Regions from separate parts of the Caproicibacterium lactatifermentans genome, predicted to be linked through region 1. Evidence: a T-box and tRNA genes for the amino acid it is inferred to sense, from the RefSeq annotation. Region 1 holds a T-box; the other holds one or more tRNA genes.

Region 1 (10,100 bases):
TGCGGCTGGTTTTGCCGGTTGCCCACGGCTTTTTGAAGGACGGCGGACAGGCTGTATGCCTGATTAAACCGCAGTTCGAGGCCGGCCGGGAAAAGGTGGGGAAGAAAGGTGTTGTGCGTGACCCGGCAGTTCATGAGGAGGTCATTGCAAACATTACGGATTTTGTCCTGCACAACGGTTTTTCCGTGCGGGGCCTTACTTATTCGCCGGTGCGCGGGCCGGAGGGGAACATTGAGTACTTACTCTATTTGCAGAAAGCGGACACACCTTCTTCGGTGCCGCTGGATATTCCCGCACTGGTTGCTGAGTCACATCGTGTACTGAATGGTGGTGGAAAGAAATGATTATCGCTCTGCTGCCCAATCTAAGAAAAGCGCATGCTCCGCGCTGCACACATGAAATTATCAAATGCCTGCATGAGCTGGGTGCAAAAATATATATGCGTGCTTCTGACCGGCAGCAGGCCTATGACGCGGACCGCTGGGTTGACGATTTTCAGGAGCTGCTAGGTTCCTGCAGCGCAGCCATTGCGGTCGGCGGCGACGGCACCATCATTCATGAAGCGCGGCATACCGCTATTGCGGGCAGGCCGATTCTTGGTGTCAACACTGGCCGGCTCGGTTTTGTGGCTGGGCTGGAACCAAATGAACTGGGCCTGTTAAAAAATCTGGTGCGGGGCAATTATACACTGGAAAACCGCCTGATGCTGCGTGCCCGGTTTGAGACGGACGGCGTTACCCGCCAAACAGACGCTTTAAATGATGTTGTGATTGCCCGTGGTACGCGCTCAAAGATTATTGATTTTGAAGTTGGTTTTAACGACAATGAAATGACACACTACCGGGCAGACGGCCTCATTTTTGCAACACCGACCGGCAGCACCGCCTATTCGCTTTCTGCAGGCGGTCCAGTATTGGACCCGGGCGTCAGTGCCTTTCTGCTGACACCCATCTGTTCCCTTTCGCTGGCAAGCCGTCCGGTGGTTTTCAGTCCGGACGCCTGCCTGACTGTAAAGACTTTTTCCGCAGCAGAGGAGCAAAACTACCTGACGGTGGACGGCGACGACGCCATTCCGCTGCAGGCGGGCCAGCAGGTAATAGTCAGTCGTTCCCCCTATACAGCACAGTTTATTAAGCTGAAGCAAAATCATTTTTACGAAGTTGTCAATAAAAAACTGATAGAGAGGAGGACCTAATATGAAGGCACGCCGCCATGCGAAAATTTTGGAACTAATCAGCCAATATGATATCGATACGCAGGAGGAGCTTCTGCGCCGTCTGCGTGACACCGGATTTGAGGTGACACAGGCCACCGTTTCCCGCGATATTAAAGAGCTGCGTCTGGTGAAGACGCTGTCGACGGACGGACAGTATCGGTATTCCACCGGCAAAGAGGACAATCGGGATATTTCCTCCAAATTTTACTCGCTGCTGCAGGATTCTGCTACATCTATCAACTGTACCGGGAACCTTGTTGTTATCAAATCGGTTTCCGGTATGGCACAGGCTATTTGCGCTGCAATGGACACCATGCACTGGGAAGCAGTGGTCGGTACGCTCGCCGGTGATGATACCATTTTTGTTGCTGTGCGCAGTGAGCACGCCGCCCAGCAGTTTGCGGCAGAACTCACCAGAATGATGGGGTGATTCCATGCTGGATGAACTGTATATTGAAAATATCGCCGTGATTGAAAAAGCAACGATTGATTTCGGTCCCGGTTTTAATGTTCTCACCGGTGAAACCGGCGCGGGCAAATCCATCATCATTGACGCCATTCATGCGGTGCTGGGCCAGCGGACTTCACGGGAACTGGTGCGTGCCGGTGCGAAGGGCGCCTTTGTCAGTGCGAGTTTTTCCGGCCTGACACCACAGGTTTTGCAGATACTGGACCAGCTCGGCTTTTCACCGGAGGAAGACGGCACTCTTCTGCTGCAGCGGCAGATACGCGAAGACGGGCGCACGGTGTGCCACATTGGCAGCCGGCCTGCCTCTGTCGCAGCGCTGCGGCAGCTGGGGGCACAGCTGATAAATATTCATGGCCAGCATGAAAGTTATGGCTTGCTTTCGCCGGATAACCATCTGCGTTATTTGGACCGCATGGGCGTGCCGGAAACACTGCTGCAAAAGTACCGTGGGGCTTACCGCCAATGGAAGCAGGTGCAAAAGCAGCTGACGGCGCTGGATGTAGATGAAGCTGAAAAAGTTCGCTTAACGGATCTATTGACCTATCAGATAAACGAGCTGGAAAAGGCAAACATCAAGCCCGGGGAAATACAGGATTTGCAAAACCGCCACAAACGTATTCGTTCCGGCGGAAAAATCACTGCGTCCCTGCAAAAAGCAGTGCAGATACTGGATGGTGACGGCGAGATGCCGGGTGCCTGTGCGGCGGTACAGGAGGCGTCACGCCACTTAGCAGACGCCGCCGAGCTGCTGCCGGAACTAAGCGGCTTGTCCGGCCGGCTGGAAAGCCTTGGATACGACTTGCAGGACTGCATGGAGGAAATTCGCAGCCAGTGCGAGACGGATGCTTATGACCCGCAGGAGCTGGAGGAGATTGAGACACGGCTGGATGTGTACTATCATTTGTCGCTAAAGTACGGCAAAACAGAAAAAGAAATGCTGCAGTTTTTGCAGAAGTGCCGCCAGCAGCTAAGTTCCATTCAGCACAGCGGGGAAGAAATGCAGCGCCTGCAGAAAGAGAATGACGCTGCCGAAAAACAGGTCCGCACGCTGGGCCGGCAGCTTTCGTCCAGCCGCCGCAAAGCCGCCGCTGGATTTTCGGAACAAGTGCGGCGGGAGCTTACCTATCTCGATATGCCGGGCGTCATTTTTACCGTACAGCAGACACCCTGTGTGCCAAGCCCCAGTGGCTGTGATGATGTGCAGTTCCTCATTTCCGCCAACCCGGGTGAACCCGCGCGGCCGTTGGCAAAGATTGCTTCCGGCGGTGAATTGTCGCGTATTTTGCTGGCGATACAGTCGGTCCTTTCCGGCAGGGACAGCGTTGGAACCCTCATCTTTGATGAGGTAGACACCGGCGTTTCCGGCAGTGCGGCCCAGAAAATCGGCCAAAAGTTGCGTCAGACAGCGCGCGGACGTCAGGTGCTGTGTGTCACGCATTTGCCGCAGATTGCGGCATTAGGGGACCGACAGTATAAAATTGAGAAACATACTGAAAAGGGACGTACTTATACACAGGTAACTCTTTTGGATCACAAGGGCCGCCGGCAGGAACTGGCACGCATTATCGGCGGTACGCAGATTACACCGCTGACACTGCAGAATGCCGAGGAAATGCTGCAGCTGGCCGTCAAAGATACCGGCTGCTGACACCGCATGGCGGCTTTCACCTTGACATCTGTGTTTAAAATCACTATAATATAATTTGAATAGCTGTGAAGGGAAATGAAGTAAGCGGGAAAAGATGCCTGCAGAGAGCCGGCGGCTGGTGTGAGCCGGTGCTCTTTTCCGCCCAAATTACATCCTGGAGCTGCCCGCCGAAAGCGTTTTGCCGTGTAAGCCGGGCCGTGTGCGCACGTTACCGCGCGGAGGTATCTTTTATTTGCTTGTCCTATAAAATGTACCCGTAAGGCCGTCTTCGTGAGGGGACGGTGAACTGAGGTGGTACCGCGGAATTTCCGCCCTCTGCAGATTTTATGTGCAGAGGGCTTTTTTGCAGCCTTCTGCCAGATATTCAGGAGGTATTTTTGTATGAAAGTGTACGAGGATTTAAAGGCGCGCGGCCTTATTGCGCAGGTAACAGACGAGGAGGCCGTGCGTGACCTGCTCGACAACCACAAGTGTACATTCTATATCGGCTTTGACCCCACCGCGGACAGTCTGCACGTTGGGCATTTTGTTACCGTTATGACCATGTCCCGCCTGCAAAAAGCCGGGCATACACCCATTGCGCTGTTTGGCGGCGGCACCGGCATGATTGGTGACCCGACCGGCAAAACGGATATGCGCAAAATGCTGACACGTGAAGAAATTGACCATAATGTGGAGTGCTTCCGCAAACAGATGGCACCGTTGGTTGATTTTTCAGACGGCAAGGCTATTATGGCAAACAACGCCGACTGGCTGCTGAGCCTTAACTATATTCAGTTTATGCGGGAAATCGGTGTTCATTTTTCCGTGAACCGTATGCTGGCAGCCGAGTGTTACAAGCAGCGGCTGGAGCGCGGACTGACCTTCTTTGAAATGAACTATATGCTGATGCAGGGCTATGATTTTCTGCAGTTGAACCGCCGTTACGGCTGTGTGCTGGAGGTCGGCGGTGATGACCAGTGGAGTAATATTATCGGTGGCGTCAATCTGATTCGCTGCAAAGAGAATCGGCCGGCTTACGGCCTGACACTGGGCCTTCTGACAAACAGTGAGGGCAAAAAGATGGGCAAAACCGAAAAGGGCGCCGTGTGGCTGGACCCCGCAAAGACCAGTCCCTTCGATTTTTACCAGTACTGGCGCAATATCGGTGATGCAGACGTGGAACGCTGCCTGAAGTTCCTCACGTTCCTGCCGGTGGAGGAAATCGAAGACCTGACAAACTGTGAGGGCAGTGCACTGAATAAGGCGAAGGAAGTTCTTGCTTATGAGGTGACAAAGTCCATTCACGGCATAGAGGAAGCAGACAAGGCCCGTGAAGGCGCGCGTGCGCTGTTTGGCGGCGGTGTCAATACCGACAATATGCCCACCAGTACACTGACGGCCGCTGACCTGACAGATGGTTCCATTGGTGTGCTGGACCTGCTGGTTAAAACAAAGTTGGTTTCCAGCAAGAGTGAGGGCCGGCGTTTGGTTCAGCAGGGCGGCTTGACTTTGAACGACAGCAAGGTGAAGGACCCTGCGGCCGTGTTGACTGCCGCTGATTTTCCGAATGGTGCAGCTATTATTCGGAAGGGTAAAAAAGCATATCACAAAGTTCTGCTTAAATAAAAAGGACGGCGGGGCAGCGAAGCGGTTTTCCAGTGGGGGGAAACGGCTCCGCTGTTTTTTGCCGCTAAACCACATTTTTATGGTATACTGAATGTACTTAGAATACACGGCCGGCATTGGTCCTATAAAGGAGATGAGCGCTTGCGAAAACGGAAAAAGTGGGCAGTTTGGGCGGCACCGCTGGCGGTGCTGGTCCTGCTTTGTGCCTGCTTTGCGTCCGCCGGACTGTACCCGTTTGGAACAAAAACCCTGTCTTGGTGTGACATGAATCACCAGACTGTCCCGCTGCTGATGGATTTTCAGGATATCCTGAGGGGAAAATCCTCTATGCTGCTGAACTTGCAGAATGCGGGCGGTATGAGCTTTTGGGGCGTCTTTTTCTTTTTTCTGTCCAGTCCGTTTACCTTCCTGATTTCCTTTCTACCCAAAGCATCTTTTTACCTGTTTATGAACGTGCTGGTGCTGTTGAAAATGTCCCTTTGTGCCTGCACGGCATCCATTTTGTTTCTGCACACGTTTTCTCGGCTGGACGGTGTGCGAATTTCCTGTCTTTCAGTTATGTACGCGTGTTCCGGCTTTGCACTGATGTATTATCAGAATATCGTCTGGCTGGACATTGCCTGTCTGTTTCCACTTTTAGTGTTGGGCGTGTGCAGGCTGCGGGAAGCGGAAAAACCAGCGCTGTTTCTTTGGACATTATCGGCGATTATTGTTGTGGACTATTACCTAAGCGCCATGGTGCTGTTCTGGCTGGTGCTGCTGTTTTCCATTTTGTCCTCTTTTGTGGTCAACCGTACCCGCTGCAGACGGCAGATAGTCCTATTGGGATTGAGTACCGGTGCGGCTTTGCTGCTTACAGCAGTAGTATGGCTGCCATCCTTGCTGCAGTGCGGCCGTTCCGGCCGTGTAGTGGACCTTATTTCCAGCCTAAGCAGCGGCAGCATCCTGACCGGTGTGCAGACCACGCTGCCAGTTTGGTACTGTACCGGTGCCGCCGTGGCAGCTGTACCGCTGTTTTTCCTACTGAAGCGTAAGGGCAGCCGGCAGCGTGCGCTGTTTGTCAGCTATTTGCTGCTGATTTTGCCGCTGTTTATTGACCCCATTGACCGGATGTGGCACTTGGGCAGTTATCAGGCGTTTCCGGTACGCTTTGGGTATATCCTTACGCTGACAGGGCTTCTGCTTACGGGCAGCTATTTAAGCGAAGTACAGCCGCTCCAGCCAGAGCAGAAAAGCCGTCCGCTGCCGCTGTTCTTTGCGGGGGCCGCTGCCGCCGCGCTGATTGCCATTGCGGGCGAGATGCTGTCACGGCCTGCCATGCGTACAATGCTTTCACATTATGTCAATAATCTTTGGAACGACCAAACAGCGCTGCAGCTGGGACTGCTTTTCGCACTGTCGGCGACCGGCGTTTATTTAGTCCTGTTCCTGTTGTTTCATGCACAGAAAATCTCGGTTCGGGTGCTGTGTGTTCTGCTGTGCGTTGTAACCGCGGCGGAAGTCAGCTTTAACCTGCAGGTTTATGTTGCGCCTGCTGCATCGGACGGGCATGCCTATGATACAGCGCTGGACCTCAGCGGGCGGTTAAAGGACAGTTCCCTGTACCGTGTCAAGACGGATGGACTGTATTTTGATACCGACTTGATGGGTGCATTGGGATATCCGGTGCTGGACCACTACACTTCTTTGACGGACGGCACCTATATGGATACTCTGCAGAAGATGGGTTACTCCGCCCATTGGATGGAAAGCCACTCCAGCGGCGGTACGGCCCTGACCGATTCCCTGCTGGCACAGAAGTACAGCATTACCCGGCTGGGGGAGGAAAACGGCCGCACACCGCTTTACAGCAATCATCAGTATTCCCTGGTGCGTCAGCCGTACAGCCTGCCCTTTGGGTTTGTTGCCCAGAACTGCGGCAGCGCTCTTCCGGATGGTGACCGTTTTGGTGCACAGGATATGCTATACCATACTTTTTTCGGTCGGTCGGATTCTTTGATGACACGCTATTCACCGGATATTTCTGACTTTGCCCAAATGAGCAAGGCGAAGGATGGCAGTGTCACGGTTACTGGCGCGGCATACAGCAGCCTGCTGTATCATATACAGGTCACAAGGAAGACAGCGCTGTACTTCGACTGTTATACAAAGGCGTCGCGGGACCTTACCAGTTCCAACTATAATTCTCTCAGCATTTCCGTTAACGGCAGAATGATACGTTCATTGTATCCCTCAGCCGATGACAATGGATTGGTGGACTTAGGCACTTTTGAGAATCAAATGGTAGAAGTACGCGTATCGGTTCTGCACCCGGTTAACTGTCGTTCCTTCGGTGTGGCAGGGATGGACCTCACAAAGCTGCAGAGCGCTCTGCAAAATACACAGTCGCAGGCAGTGTCTCTTTCCGCGTCCGGCAATATGCTGTCCGGCACTGCTGCAGCCAGAAACAGCGGCTGGCTGGTGTTGCCTCTGCGCGGCGGCAGCGGCTTTACTGCTACGGTCAACGGCAAACCTGCACAGACAGCCGAAGCGGCAGGAATGTTCCTCGCGGTTCAGCTGCAGGCAGGGCAGAACCGTGTGGAGGTTCAGTATCTGCCGCCGGGACTTGCCGCGGGCGCCGTTTGCAGTATGGCTGGATTTGCGGCGGCGCTGCTGTTCCTGCGTCTGCTGAAAAAGAAGGGAACCAAATGCCTACGCAAGCTGGAAAAACCGGCACAGGTTGTGTTTGATATAGTCACTGCTGTGGTCAGCATTCTGCTGTATCTGTTCCCGGTTGCAGTCTATCTGGCAGCAAATCTGGAAGTCCTATTTTCCTGAAACAGGCGTATGGAATCGAAAAGAATATACAAACTAAAAAGCAGGACCGTCAACACATTTCGTGTCTGGTGGTCCTGCTCTTTCTATATTCGTGGCACAGTTTGATTTACAGGCTGCGCGTATTTTTTGTATAGCTGTGTTTTGCTTCCGCATAGGTATCTGCCATAATGGTAGCAAGGTTTTTATCCGAAAGGTTCATGGCACTTTTGCTGACCAGCCGCCGCAGGAGGACTTCGCCTTCCGAGTCCAGCTGTGTCAGAATGTACAGCTTTTCGCCGAACTGTTCGGCTGTGTCATATAGGAATCCGTTTACACCATCATGCACCAAGTCAGCATTGGCACACTGCCTTGGCAGCAGTACCGGCAGACCGGCAGCCTGAGCTTCCAGGGGAGAAGCCTTCACAGCGGAAGAAGTGGCGCCGCTGACAAAGGCCCGGCAGCAGGCATAGCAGCTATTCAAGTCACGCGGTGAAAGTTCACCGATAAATGTAACCTGATTGGAAAGGGAAAGACTGTTCGCCGTTTCAGCAAAATGAGCAGCTGCAGGCCCAGTGCCCACAACCAGCAGGTGTAGGCGGGCGTTGCCACCGGCTGCGTCGCTCCAAACTTTCAGCAGAGAATCGAGGCCGCAGTCTTCCATCAAACGGCCCGCATACACATAGCATAAGGCGTCTTCGGCAATATCCAGCCGCTTTTTAAAAGCGGGGGTAGGCTGTGTCGGCAAAAAGTTTGATAAATCCACACAGAAAGGCGAGCGCTTTACTTTGCACTGAATATCCAGTGTTTCCAAAAGGCTTTGCGTTTGTGCAGAGGGGGAACAGACCACATCGCTTTCCGTCAAAATCTTGCGCACTGTGCTGCGTACTTTCATTTTGGCAAGATTGTCATATGCTTTATTGGTGCCGTAACCTTTCAGTGCATCGTGCAGGTTATGAATAGTGGTAACCAACGGCAGCTGGTGGCGCTGAGCGTATTTTAGGCCGGCCAATCCCATTTCGTCCAGAGTAATGACGTGGATGATTTCCGGGCGGAAGCTGTTCAGCATTTTTTCCATAGGTCCCAGCAAACTGACCCGCACAGACATACCGTACAGGCTGGGAGTTACCTTTGCGGGACAGTAAATTTTGCCGTCCTGTGTAAAACAGTCGTCTATGGCCGGGTCGGCAGTTACCACCATTATCTGGTGCCCGGCTTTTTCCAGTCCGCTTTTCAGGACCGCAGTATATGTGGAGGCAGCGCATTTGACAGCGCCGGCCCCGGAAAACAAGGCAATTTTCATAAATGGACCTCCGGTAGGATTTCTGCCCGGGCACTTTGGGCAAAACAAAAAGGATACGTTTGCCCGAACAAAATCAGAATCAATTTACATTATAACACAATATTTGTATGGTTCAAGCTGAAACGAGGTGGATTCCTGCATCTTTTGCCGGATTTGGTCTTTAAACTTTTTCTGCTATAGGATATAATATAAACGATCATACTGTTTTTACCGTGCGCAGATAAGAGAAAGAGCAGGTGCTTATTAATATGGCTACAAAATTTAGTGTTTCACTGGACAAAGTAATGAAAGAGCTTTCTCTGAAAACCGTCTATATGCCCTGCGACCCGCAGAAGGTGCTTATCACCTCTACAGACGTCAATCGTCCCGGTCTGGAGCTGAATGGATTTTATGAGTATTACGATTCTTCCCGTATCATTGTCATGGGAAATGCGGAAACTGCTTTTCTAAACGACCGCCCACCCGAATACCGCGCCAGGGTGCTGAACGCTATTTTCAGCAAAAAGCCGCCGGCAGTCATCATCGCCCGCAGTTTAAGCCCTGTGCCGGAGCTGCTGGAGACAACCAAAAAATACGGTGTACCGGTGCTCGCTACTGCTGAAACAACCAGCAGCCTGGTGGCTTCACTGGTCGCCTATATGAACGTGGAACTGGCACCGCGCGTCACTCGTCATGGTGTGCTGGTAGAGGTATACGGCGAGGGAGTGCTGATTGTCGGCGACAGTGGTGTGGGCAAAAGTGAAACGGCTATCGAGTTGATTAAGCGCGGTCACCGGCTGATTGCCGATGACGCAGTCGAAATCCGCCGTGTGTCCGGCAAAACACTGGTCGGTCAGGCACCAGCCAATATTCGCCATTTCATTGAGCTGCGCGGCATTGGCATTATCAATGCCCGCCGCATTTTCGGCATCGGCGCTGTCAAAGTTTCCTCAAAAATCGACCTGATTATTAACATGGAGCTGTGGGATGGCCACAAAGTCTATGACCGTATGGGCATAGACAGTGAATACACGGAACTTTTGGGCATTAAGGTGCCGGTGCTGACTATTCCGGTCAAGCCCGG
Region 2 (10,100 bases), 120 kb from region 1:
TCCACATTGGAAACCATGCTGAAACAGGAGGGACTGACCGGCAGCGACTTTACCCCAAAGCAGCCGAAAATGGAGTCTACGGAAGAAAAATAAGAGTCCGGCCGAACACGTCGTGAACGATGTGATAGGAACAAGGAGGTCACAATATGGATATGGAACAAAATAAAATACCTACTCCAGAACTGATACTGGACCCAACGCCGTCACCGGCTGCACCCGACCTGCAGACAGCACCGCAGGTAAACATGGCGGCCCAGCAGGTACCAAAGCCGCAGCTGAGTCCAGAAGAGCAGAAAATGGTGGACGACTTTGCAACCAAAATAGATCTGACCAACAGCAACCAAGTGCTGCAGTACGGTTCCGGTGCGCAGAAAAAAATGGCCAATTTTTCCGAAAGTGCGCTGGAAAATGTGCGCACTAAGGATTTGGGCGAGGTCGGCAAGATGCTTTCCGGCGTGGTAACGGAACTGAAAAGCTTTGAAACGGACGATAAGGATAAAGGTCTGTTTGCCCGCTTTAAACGCAGCAGCAATAAGATTACTGCCCTGAAAGCACGCTATGCCAAAGCGGAAACCAATGTGGACCAAATCTGCGACGCACTGGAAGAGCATCAGGTGAAGCTGCTAAAGGACATTTCTGTACTGGATAAAATGTATGAGGTCAATAAGACTTACTTTAAGGAACTGTCCATGTACCTGATTGCAGGCAAGAAAAAGCTGGAGCAGGTGCGTACACAGGACCTTCCCCAAATGCAGGCAAAGGCACAGGTGTCCGGTCTGCCGGAGGATGCCCAGTCTGCCAATGACCTTTCCAACATGTGTACACGCTTTGAAAAGAAGCTGCACGATTTGGAGCTGACACGCATGGTCGCCATTCAAATGGCACCGCAGCTTCGCTTGGTGCAGAACAATGACCTGCTGATGAGCGAAAAGATACAGTCTACACTGGTGAATACAATTCCTCTGTGGAAAAGTCAGATGGTTTTGGCACTGGGCGTGGAACATTCCACCCAGGCTGCCAAAGCACAGCGGGAAGTAACGGATATGACCAATGAACTGCTGCGTAAGAATGCAGATACCCTGAAGATAGCTACGGTTGAAACGCAGAAAGAATCTGAGCGCGGTGTCGTTGATATGGAGACGCTGCAGCATACCAATGAAACGCTGATTTCTACACTGGATGAAGTCATGCAGATTCAACAGCAAGGCCGCGAAAAGCGCGCACAGGCAGAACAGCAACTTGGCAAACTGGAAAGTGACCTGAAGAACAAGCTTTTGCAGCTGCGCTGACAAACGGCCGCAACCCATTTTGTATTTATCGGGAGGCGCCTTTCTTGCCCATTAAAATACCAAATTCACTGCCGGCTCGCTCCGTACTGGAAAACGAACATATCTTTGTCATGACGGAACGACGGGCTTTACATCAGGATATTCGTCCGCTGCGCATTGCGCTGGTGAACCTGATGCCAACAAAAATTACGACGGAAACGCAAATTTTGCGCTGCCTTGCCAGTACGCCCCTGCAAATAGAGGTTGATTTGGTGCAGACCGTCACACATAAGTCTAAAAATACGCCGGAGGACCATCTCCTGCGTTTTTATGAGACGTTTGACGACATTAAAGACCGTGTTTATGACGGCTGCATCATCACCGGTGCACCGGTGGAACTGATGAAATATGAAGATGTGGATTACTGGCCGGAGTTATGCCGCATTTTTGAGTGGACTAAGACCAATGTCCATTCCACTTTCCATATCTGCTGGGCGGCACAGGCCGGACTATATTACCATTATGGAATTCCCAAGTATGTTCTGCCCAAAAAGCTGTTCGGCGTTTTTCCACATTATGCACTGAAGAAAAAATCCCGTTTGTTTCGGGGCTTTGACGACGTTTATTGGGCACCGCATTCCCGCCAGACAGAGGTCCATGCGAAGGATATTGAAAAGGTGCCGCAGCTGCGCATTATGTCCGTTTCACCGGAAGCAGGTGTGCATATTGTTAGTGACCAGGACGGCCGCCAGTATTTCGTCATGGGTCATTCGGAATATGATACGGAAACGCTGGGGCAGGAGTACCGGCGTGACTTAGAAAAAGGCGAGCCTATTGCCATGCCGAAGCACTATTATCCCGGTGATGACCCTTCCCGTGCGCCTGTTAATAATTGGCGTGCGACCGGCCAGCTGCTGTATACCAACTGGCTTAACTACTTTGTGTATCAGACAACACCGTTTGACCTGCGCACAATGGGAAATGACTCTTTGGACTGCGCTATGCTCTAAAAAACAGCACAGACGTTTTTTCTAAATTAAAAGCAAAAAATTACAAAAAATGCTTGACAAATTGAAGAGTATCCTTTATAATATATACTTGTCAGTCAGAGATACGCTGGCGTAGCTCAGTTGGTAGAGCAGCTGATTTGTAATCAGCCGGTCGAAGGTTCGAGTCCTTTTGCCAGCTCCAATCTGACGGACAAGGCAGCTGCTGGTTGGCTGCGATATGGAGGAGTTCCCGAGTGGACAAAGGGGACAGACTGTAAATCTGCTGCTTCGGCTTCAATGGTTCGAATCCATTCTCCTCCACCAAAATGTTCCACGATAACAAGGCCAAGCAGTTTCCTGCTTGGCCTTGTTATCGTTGGGGGCAGACATCATCATAAGCTTTCAAGGTTCGGATTGAAAAGTAAAAAATGAAGCGGCTCACAACCTTGTGCGAAAGGTGTGAACCGCTTAATGTATGAAGTAAATGCTATAATGAAGCATAAACTGCATTTCACAAGTCATAATGGTTCTCGTAAACCTTTATGGCGCAAGGTTGCGGGATGTCTTCCAAACATTCCGCACCTGTGAGTGTAAATTATTTTTTACTTCTTTTATTATACCATTATATGGCATGATAATTTGGTAAGAATTTACATCCTTCCCTTTTGGGAAAGCTCTTTCTTTTATATACCGCTTTTGTACACAAAAAGGAGTCCGACATTATGTCGGACTCCTCTGATTATGAAGATGGTTTTTGAATTTATTATGTCGGAATTACTTGAGAAGAAGCTAATATCCCGGCTACATTTTTTGAAGCATAATCCTTAGCATCTGCTATAAGTGATTTATCATTAGAGTTGGCTCGACCACGGCGTTCCACATATAGCCCTTCTGGTCCTTCTTCCAGATAAATTCGTTCCCATTGAGCAACGCTTTTATGGTCAGACACGTGAAACTGCCGCGCTGCTTCACTGTAACTGAGTTTCTCTGTTTGCATAGCTTCTACAACCTGCTGTTTGAATTCTCCTGTGTATCGTTTCTTTGCTTTACCTTTTGGCATAAAAACACCCCATTTGTTTTCAGTATATCATACTGCCTAACAAATGGTCTGTTCCGAGCCTTCATTCCCAAGGGCGCATCTGTTGAGGACTCCTCTCAAAAGTACATCCTGTCCGCCGCTGACGATCTGAACGGGCTGCCACGCAAAAAACTCGGCTACCGTACCCCGGAGGAACTGTTTGAAGTGTTCCTTGATTCTGTTTTCGCAACCTGACGGCTGTGGCAACCACGCCCTCGACGGAAGCCAAGGCTTCTATCTCGTCCGTGGTTCTGATTAACTAATTTTTACTGTGCGGGTGTCCAACTTGCACTTGCAATTTGCGGCATAGTTAAAGCTGAAAGTCCAGTAATTCATGGCTTTCAGCTTTTTATTATGTCAAAATAATGTCAAAATAAAATGTACCCTATTTTTGAGTCATTGGGATTCTCATTCTTTGAATGTCTTAGACACCATTCATTTTACCGGAATCCCAATGACTTTTCTATACCCTTTTTGCCATTTCAAAATTGCGAACTTTTTTATTATATGCTAGGGGGTGCGGACACAAAATTGCTTGCCATTACAAAGGCGTATAAGGCTTATCTTCTATAAAATGATGTTTTACAACAGATCAAATTCAGTTGACGTGCGGAAAAACATTTTTCGCAATCACTGAAAATCATACGGTAACAAAAAAATGGCCTAATCTATAAATATTCATAAAAACGGTTGAACATTGTAAAAAAGCAGACTATATAATAAAAAACAGGTGGTAAAAAATGGGGGAATCAAAGATCGTTTATTTTATACTAAAGGAAAAAAGTGTATAAGGCTTGTCCCCTTTCAATGATGTTTTACGATAGAACAAGGACCCATAGAAAACAGGCGCTTTCTTTACCTATTGTTCAGTGGGCACTTATTTGTGCAGGATAAAATCCGGCAGATACTTGGAAAATGACTGATCTATACAGTTGTAATTATTGACAACAGATGGGGAAATGTAGTACAATATGACTGTTACTGTATGGAAATAGAGATAAAACAGGGAAGAAATGCCCCCAGAAATAAACTGAATAAATAAAGAAAAAACATGAAATAAGTCGCGACATTCAAATATATTTAAATAATTTTCAACTTATTTTTTTCGCTTTATTTGGAATAAACACAGTTGTAATTATTGACAACAGATGGGGAAATGTAGTACAATATGACTGTTACATGGAAATAGAGATAAAACAGGGAAGAAATGCCCCCAGAAATAAACTGAATAAATAAAGAAAAAACATGAAATAAGTCGCGACATTCAAATATATTTAAATAATTTTCAACTTATTTTTTTCGCTTTATTTGGAATAAACACATGGTTGTAATGCCAGCCCAAAATCCAAGAATCATTCCAACAATGAATTTCATCTTCTACCCTCCTGTGAAATGACTATTTTTTATTATATATCGAACTTAGTTTGGACGGATATAAGCAGATTATAATAAAAAGTGTTTATATAAATCGTCGAACGACCGGTTCTCTATTTGTTAATTGGGTGTATATCATCACAATAGGAATGGCTAAGACAGAGAAAAATGGAAGGGAAGAGAAAGATGAAATCCGAAGAGGCGCTATTTAACCCTGACTTTGCAAAGGACAATGCAAAAAAAGAACGAAAGATATGTTTTGCTTCTAAAAGCCGAGTAAAACAACGACGGCTGTATTTTGCAGTTAAAAGAGTGATGGACATTGTACTAAGTTTGCTTGCCCTTATTTTACTTTCCCCATTGTTTTTAATTGTTGCCATTCTGATTAAGGCTGACAGCCCGGGACCAGCCTTTTATATTCATAATCGTGTAGGAAAAAACGGCAAAACATTTCGAATGTATAAGTTCCGAAGTATGTGCGTAGATGCGGATCGGTATCTGGGTAAACTAGCTGCACAAAATGAGCGGGAAGGCCCGGCTTTTAAAATAAGTGATGACCCTCGTATTACGAGGGTGGGACGGGTGATTCGCCGCACTTGCATAGATGAATTGCCGCAGCTGCTGAATATTTTGAAAGGTGATATGAGTATTGTAGGTCCACGCCCACCTCTGCCGGCGGAAGTAGAGCAGTATACACCTTATCAATATCAGCGGCTAGCTGCAAAGCCAGGGCTTACCTGCTATTGGCAGACACATAAAGGTAAAGTATCTACATTTAATGAATGGGTTGGGCTGGATATCAAATACATACAAAATCAAAACTTTCGAGTGGATGCAAAGCTTATTTTGCAGACGATTACTTTTGTCCTAAAAAACAAAGGAGATGAGTAAGCAGTATCGAGAGGATAAACGCTCTAAGCGAAAAACAATTGAACATAGGAGGAAAAAACATGAAGAAAACCAGCACAGGCGGGCGCATTGCAGCAGCTGTACTGTCTGCGGCCATGACGTTTAGCTGCTTCGGCGGTATGACAGGTGGTGCCTTTGCAGCAGATTCCAATACTGTTGACAATCGTTTACAAACATCTTTCACCAATTTCTTTAATAGTGAACTGAAGACGATGAAGAATGATAGTTCTATCTATGCTACACAGGGCGAAACAGCTATTGAATTGGTAGCATATAACCGCCCGTTTAAAGTATCTAATAACGGGACAACCGTATCTTCAACTGGCATCATTGATGAAGGCATTCAGTTAAAGCATCCCAATGGTGCAGAAACATCTGTGAGTGGTGACGGTCTCAACCAATGTATTGCAAATGCTATCAAGATAGCACCGGACTTCCCAAATGATTCTGCACGCACTTCGGACATTGCCGGTATTTTGAATACTACAACATATAACAATAAAGGCCTTCGTGCTTACATGACGGAGTCTGGACATGAGAATGAAGGTACAACAGCAAACTCTGCATGGTATGGTTATGCGCAGGAAGTTAAGAAAACAACGGCTTTCGCGGGCATGATAAACCGCTATTTTAAGTCTGCTATGCTGCCAAACTGTACACTCGGGGAAGCACTGAGTGGTGTTTCAGACAACGACAGCGAGAATCTCAAAGATTATTTAGGTGCAATAGAAAAATCAACCGCTTCTGATACAAAACTTAACCAGATTTTCAGCGATGAAGTTGTAGAAACCTGCGTCAAAAAGGCACTTGACAACTCTGACACCTACAAGAAGTATTATGATGTCAATGCAAAGATAGCGGAAGCACTTAAAAATGCTTATAAAACGTCCTCTCATCCCGGCGGTGGCGGTGGAACGACTACTACACCGGTGCTCACAACAAAGGTCACCCTGAACGACGGCACAACCCGTACGGTAACGGAAAATGACACTTTGCAGATTCCAATTTCGGGCACCTATTACGTCGACTTTTCGTCCACAGAAAAGATGGACCAGTTCAACTACACAACCGGCAACGGTAATACGATTTATACAGGAACTAAGACGAAGTGGAACGGCACCAGCGGCCATTATAGCGTATATGCGCACGGCAATATCGGCGATAAAACTGGCGTTTATATCAATGGCAAGTGTGTCTTTAAGCTGCAGATTATTGCACGTCCACTCTTCTCTGATACGACCTGTGATGTTCATGTGGAACCTGGCAAGACATATGTATTTTATGTAAAGCCGAAAAACGCATATAAGAACTACACTTTCACCACAGCCAATGGAAATGTCCTGCAGACAAGCATAGTCAAAGGACTATATCCGGATAAAAATGGTAGATATTTCTGCCGTGTTAAGGTTACAAAGAAGTACAGCGGCATGGTTGGTGTCTATTGCCAAATTGACAATATGAATTATAAATTGTTTGCAGTTGGCTGTAAATAATTACATTCCATTACACAATCACTGTGCGGGCAGTATGAATCATGAAACTGTCTGCACAGTGATTGTGCTTTTATAAGTATTGACATTTTCAATAAAAGGAAGAAATGATACAATGAATGAAACGACAGAACTCGATCTGCACAGAATCCTGTTCATTTTTCGGCAGCGCTGGAAATGGATACTTTCTGGGTTCATCATAGGACTGGCACTTATGTTTGTCACCTCTAGTTTTTTAATACCCAAAAAATATACCTCCTCAGTTTCTCTCTATGTTAACAACAGCCAGCAGAAAGCCACATCGCAGGATACCGTTAATCAAGATGACTTGAATGCTTCACAGCAGTTAGTTAATACCTATATTGTCATTTTGGAAGACGACCGAGTCATGCAAAGCATTGCCGACAAGCTGAGCAAGCCGGTATCGGTGGGGCAGATGAAGAAAGCGGTCCACATGGAATCCGCCAATAAGACAGAGGTTTTATCTATCTCGGCTGAAACAACCAATCCGGAGTTATCCGCTGAAATCTGCAATACAATCGCAGATGTCGCCCCAGATGTACTGAAACGGGTTGTAAAGGCTGGGTCTGTGGAAGTAATCGGCAAGGCAACGCCGGCATCGTCACCGTCATCGCCAAATGTTGCAAAGCAGTCAGCGATAGGCGCTCTGATTGGTTTGATGATTATGATTATTGTATCCTTGCTGGCAGAAGTGTTGGATACAACGATTAAGGGTGAAGAAGATGTGAAAAAGCGGCTAAATATCCCTGTACTTGGCGAAATACCTCATCTAGAAAATCAAACTCGTGCAGGAGGTAAAACTGATGAAGCTAAGAAATAAAAAGCATACTTTTGAGAATGAGGTGTCCAATAGGCTAAGCAGTCATACAAATTTCCATGCTGAAGAAGCTTATAAAATCATTCGGACAAATTTACTGTTTACTTTGGCATCTGCCAAAAATAATATTATCTTGGTATCAAGCCCAGAAGCGGCCGCCGGCAAGTCTATCACCTGCGCCAATTTGGCCATTTCCATGGCACAAACAGGGAAAAATGTCGTCCTCATAGACGCGGATATGCGAAAACCTGTTCAGCACCGTATCTTTGAATTCGCCAATACGGATGGCCTTTCAACCATTTTAAGCAAAACCGCCGATGCAGATAAAATACTTCACCACTATAAAGACACATCTTTGGATGTTATTTCGGCTGGCCCAATACCACCTAATCCGGTGGAATTGCTGAGCTCAAAAAATATGCAGGATTTCCTTGACAGCATTTCTGGTGGTTATGATTACGTTTTTATTGATACACCGCCAATCAATATGCTGTCGGATGCATTGGTACTGGAACCATATGTCAGCGGCACTGTTTTAATTGCAAGACAAAATCAAACGACATATGACTCACTGCAAAAGACAATTGACAGTATAAAGAAAGTAAATGGTACGGTGCTGGGCGTTGTTATCAATGATGTCCGGGAGAAGAGTAAACCATACAGCTCCTATTACTACGGCTCTTATGGAAGCTGTTATGGAAGCTATGGCGATGGCCCTTCTTCAAAATAAAGGGGATTTGACAATGTGGACAGACTTTCATCTGCACGTTCTTCCACAGATTGATGATGGTGCATCCAGCATCGAAATGTCTATAAAAATGCTTGAAGCGTTAAGCCGCCAGCAGGTCGATTCCGTCTTTGCAACTCCCCACTTTATCTTGCACAATACCGACATCCACACATTTGTACAGGCAAGGGAAAATGCTTATCAGCAGCTAACAGGCAGCCCACTATTTCGTCCAAATTTGCCGGCCGTACAGAAAGCAGCTGAGGTTGCCATTGAGCCGGATATTTCAAAACAGGATTGTCTTCCGCTCTGCTACGAGCATCTTTCAGCTATTTTGTTGGAATTGCCTAGCAGGGGATATAAAAGCTGGGTGCTGCAGGAAATTGAAAACATCCGTTATGGTTTCAAGGTACTTCCCGTTTTGGCACATCTGGAAAGGTACCTGTGGTATGAGCCGGAAGATATAAAAGAACTTTTAAAGATACCAGGCCTTGTTGTACAGATAAACGCCAGTGCATTTGGAAAGCGTGAAGGACGGAAATTGATAAAAGAACTATATGAACAGAATGCTCCGGTCATAGTTGGAACGGATTCTCATAACTGCGGCTCAAGGTGTCCAAACCTCAATATCATGGAAGCAACCATTCACAAATATCGTTTTAAGGAATGGGAACCATGGCTGCAAAAAACAAAAGAATGGTTCCTTTCGCAGAAGCGGATATGATATGAAAAAACGCATTTTCTGGGTTCTATTATTGGGAGCTTGTCTGGCCGCTATATTCTTCTTTTCAAGTCAAAATTATTATCAGACAAATAACACAAGCGGCAAAATTTCCATGGTAATCGTTCAAATTGCTAAAGACGTGGGCGCTGTACCGGCGGGAAGCAGCACAGCTTATCAAGCGGTAAACGTCTGTATTAGAAAGATTGCACATTTTACTATTTTCTTTCTGCTCGGTGTAAACATCAGCATGATTGTGTGGACCTTTGGCCACCTTTCAAACAGCAAAAGGCTTGTGATTTCTTTAGCTGCAGGATTTATATGCGCCTGTGGAGATGAATTTCATCAGCGGTTTGTTATGGCAAGAACTTCTTCATTCCGTGATGTTTGTATAGATACGGCGGGTGTGCTGTTGGCAGTCTTCATTGTCCGTTCTGTGGAACATAGAAAGCACTCCAGCTATCCTGGTAAAGGGTGATATAAGGATGAAAATGAAATTGAAAAGAATCGTTGCAGCTGCACTTGCGGCCATGGTTTTCATGAGTGCGGCAATTCCATCATATGCGGCTTCAAAAGGTGAAATTATGGCTGAAATTGAGGCCGGCGTGGTTGTGAATGGCCGAACGATATATGCTCCTAATAAGTATGTAGCTATGGCACAGAGCTATTTGAATTCTCACAACCTTACGGATGCGCAACTCACCCG

The links. A T-box is a leader RNA that pairs with one kind of tRNA and senses whether it is charged. The one in region 1 lies ahead of tyrS (tyrosine--tRNA ligase), so its partner is inferred to be a tRNA-Tyr.
Region 2: it has a tRNA-Tyr gene. The T-box ahead of tyrS (tyrosine--tRNA ligase) is inferred to sense a tRNA for this amino acid. The anticodon was not compared.

The regions. Positions count from the first base shown of each region.
Region 1 covers NZ_CP046051.1:905,613-915,712, forward strand. Annotated here, with positions in the region: gene GJQ69_RS04410 (TlyA family RNA methyltransferase) at 1-344, shown strand, start outside; gene GJQ69_RS04415 (NAD(+)/NADH kinase) at 341-1,195, shown strand; gene GJQ69_RS04420 (arginine repressor) at 1,197-1,646, shown strand; gene recN (DNA repair protein RecN) at 1,651-3,333, shown strand; T-box leader at 3,390-3,652, shown strand; gene tyrS (tyrosine--tRNA ligase) at 3,715-4,941, shown strand; gene GJQ69_RS04435 (YfhO family protein) at 5,083-7,758, shown strand; gene GJQ69_RS04440 (glycosyltransferase) at 7,865-9,037, opposite strand; gene hprK (HPr(Ser) kinase/phosphatase) at 9,286-10,100, shown strand, end outside.
Region 2 covers NZ_CP046051.1:783,964-794,063, forward strand. Annotated here, with positions in the region: gene GJQ69_RS03805 (5-bromo-4-chloroindolyl phosphate hydrolysis family protein) at 1-93, shown strand, start outside; gene GJQ69_RS03810 (toxic anion resistance protein) at 153-1,289, shown strand; gene metA (homoserine O-acetyltransferase MetA) at 1,334-2,278, shown strand; tRNA gene GJQ69_RS03820 (tRNA-Thr) at 2,384-2,459, shown strand; tRNA gene GJQ69_RS03825 (tRNA-Tyr) at 2,498-2,581, shown strand; gene GJQ69_RS03830 (helix-turn-helix domain-containing protein) at 3,021-3,317, opposite strand; gene GJQ69_RS03840 (sugar transferase) at 4,896-5,600, shown strand; gene GJQ69_RS03845 (hypothetical protein) at 5,660-7,111, shown strand; gene GJQ69_RS03850 (YveK family protein) at 7,224-7,949, shown strand; gene GJQ69_RS03855 (CpsD/CapB family tyrosine-protein kinase) at 7,933-8,676, shown strand; gene GJQ69_RS03860 (CpsB/CapC family capsule biosynthesis tyrosine phosphatase) at 8,690-9,397, shown strand; gene GJQ69_RS03865 (VanZ family protein) at 9,399-9,872, shown strand; gene GJQ69_RS03870 (hypothetical protein) at 9,880-10,100, shown strand, end outside.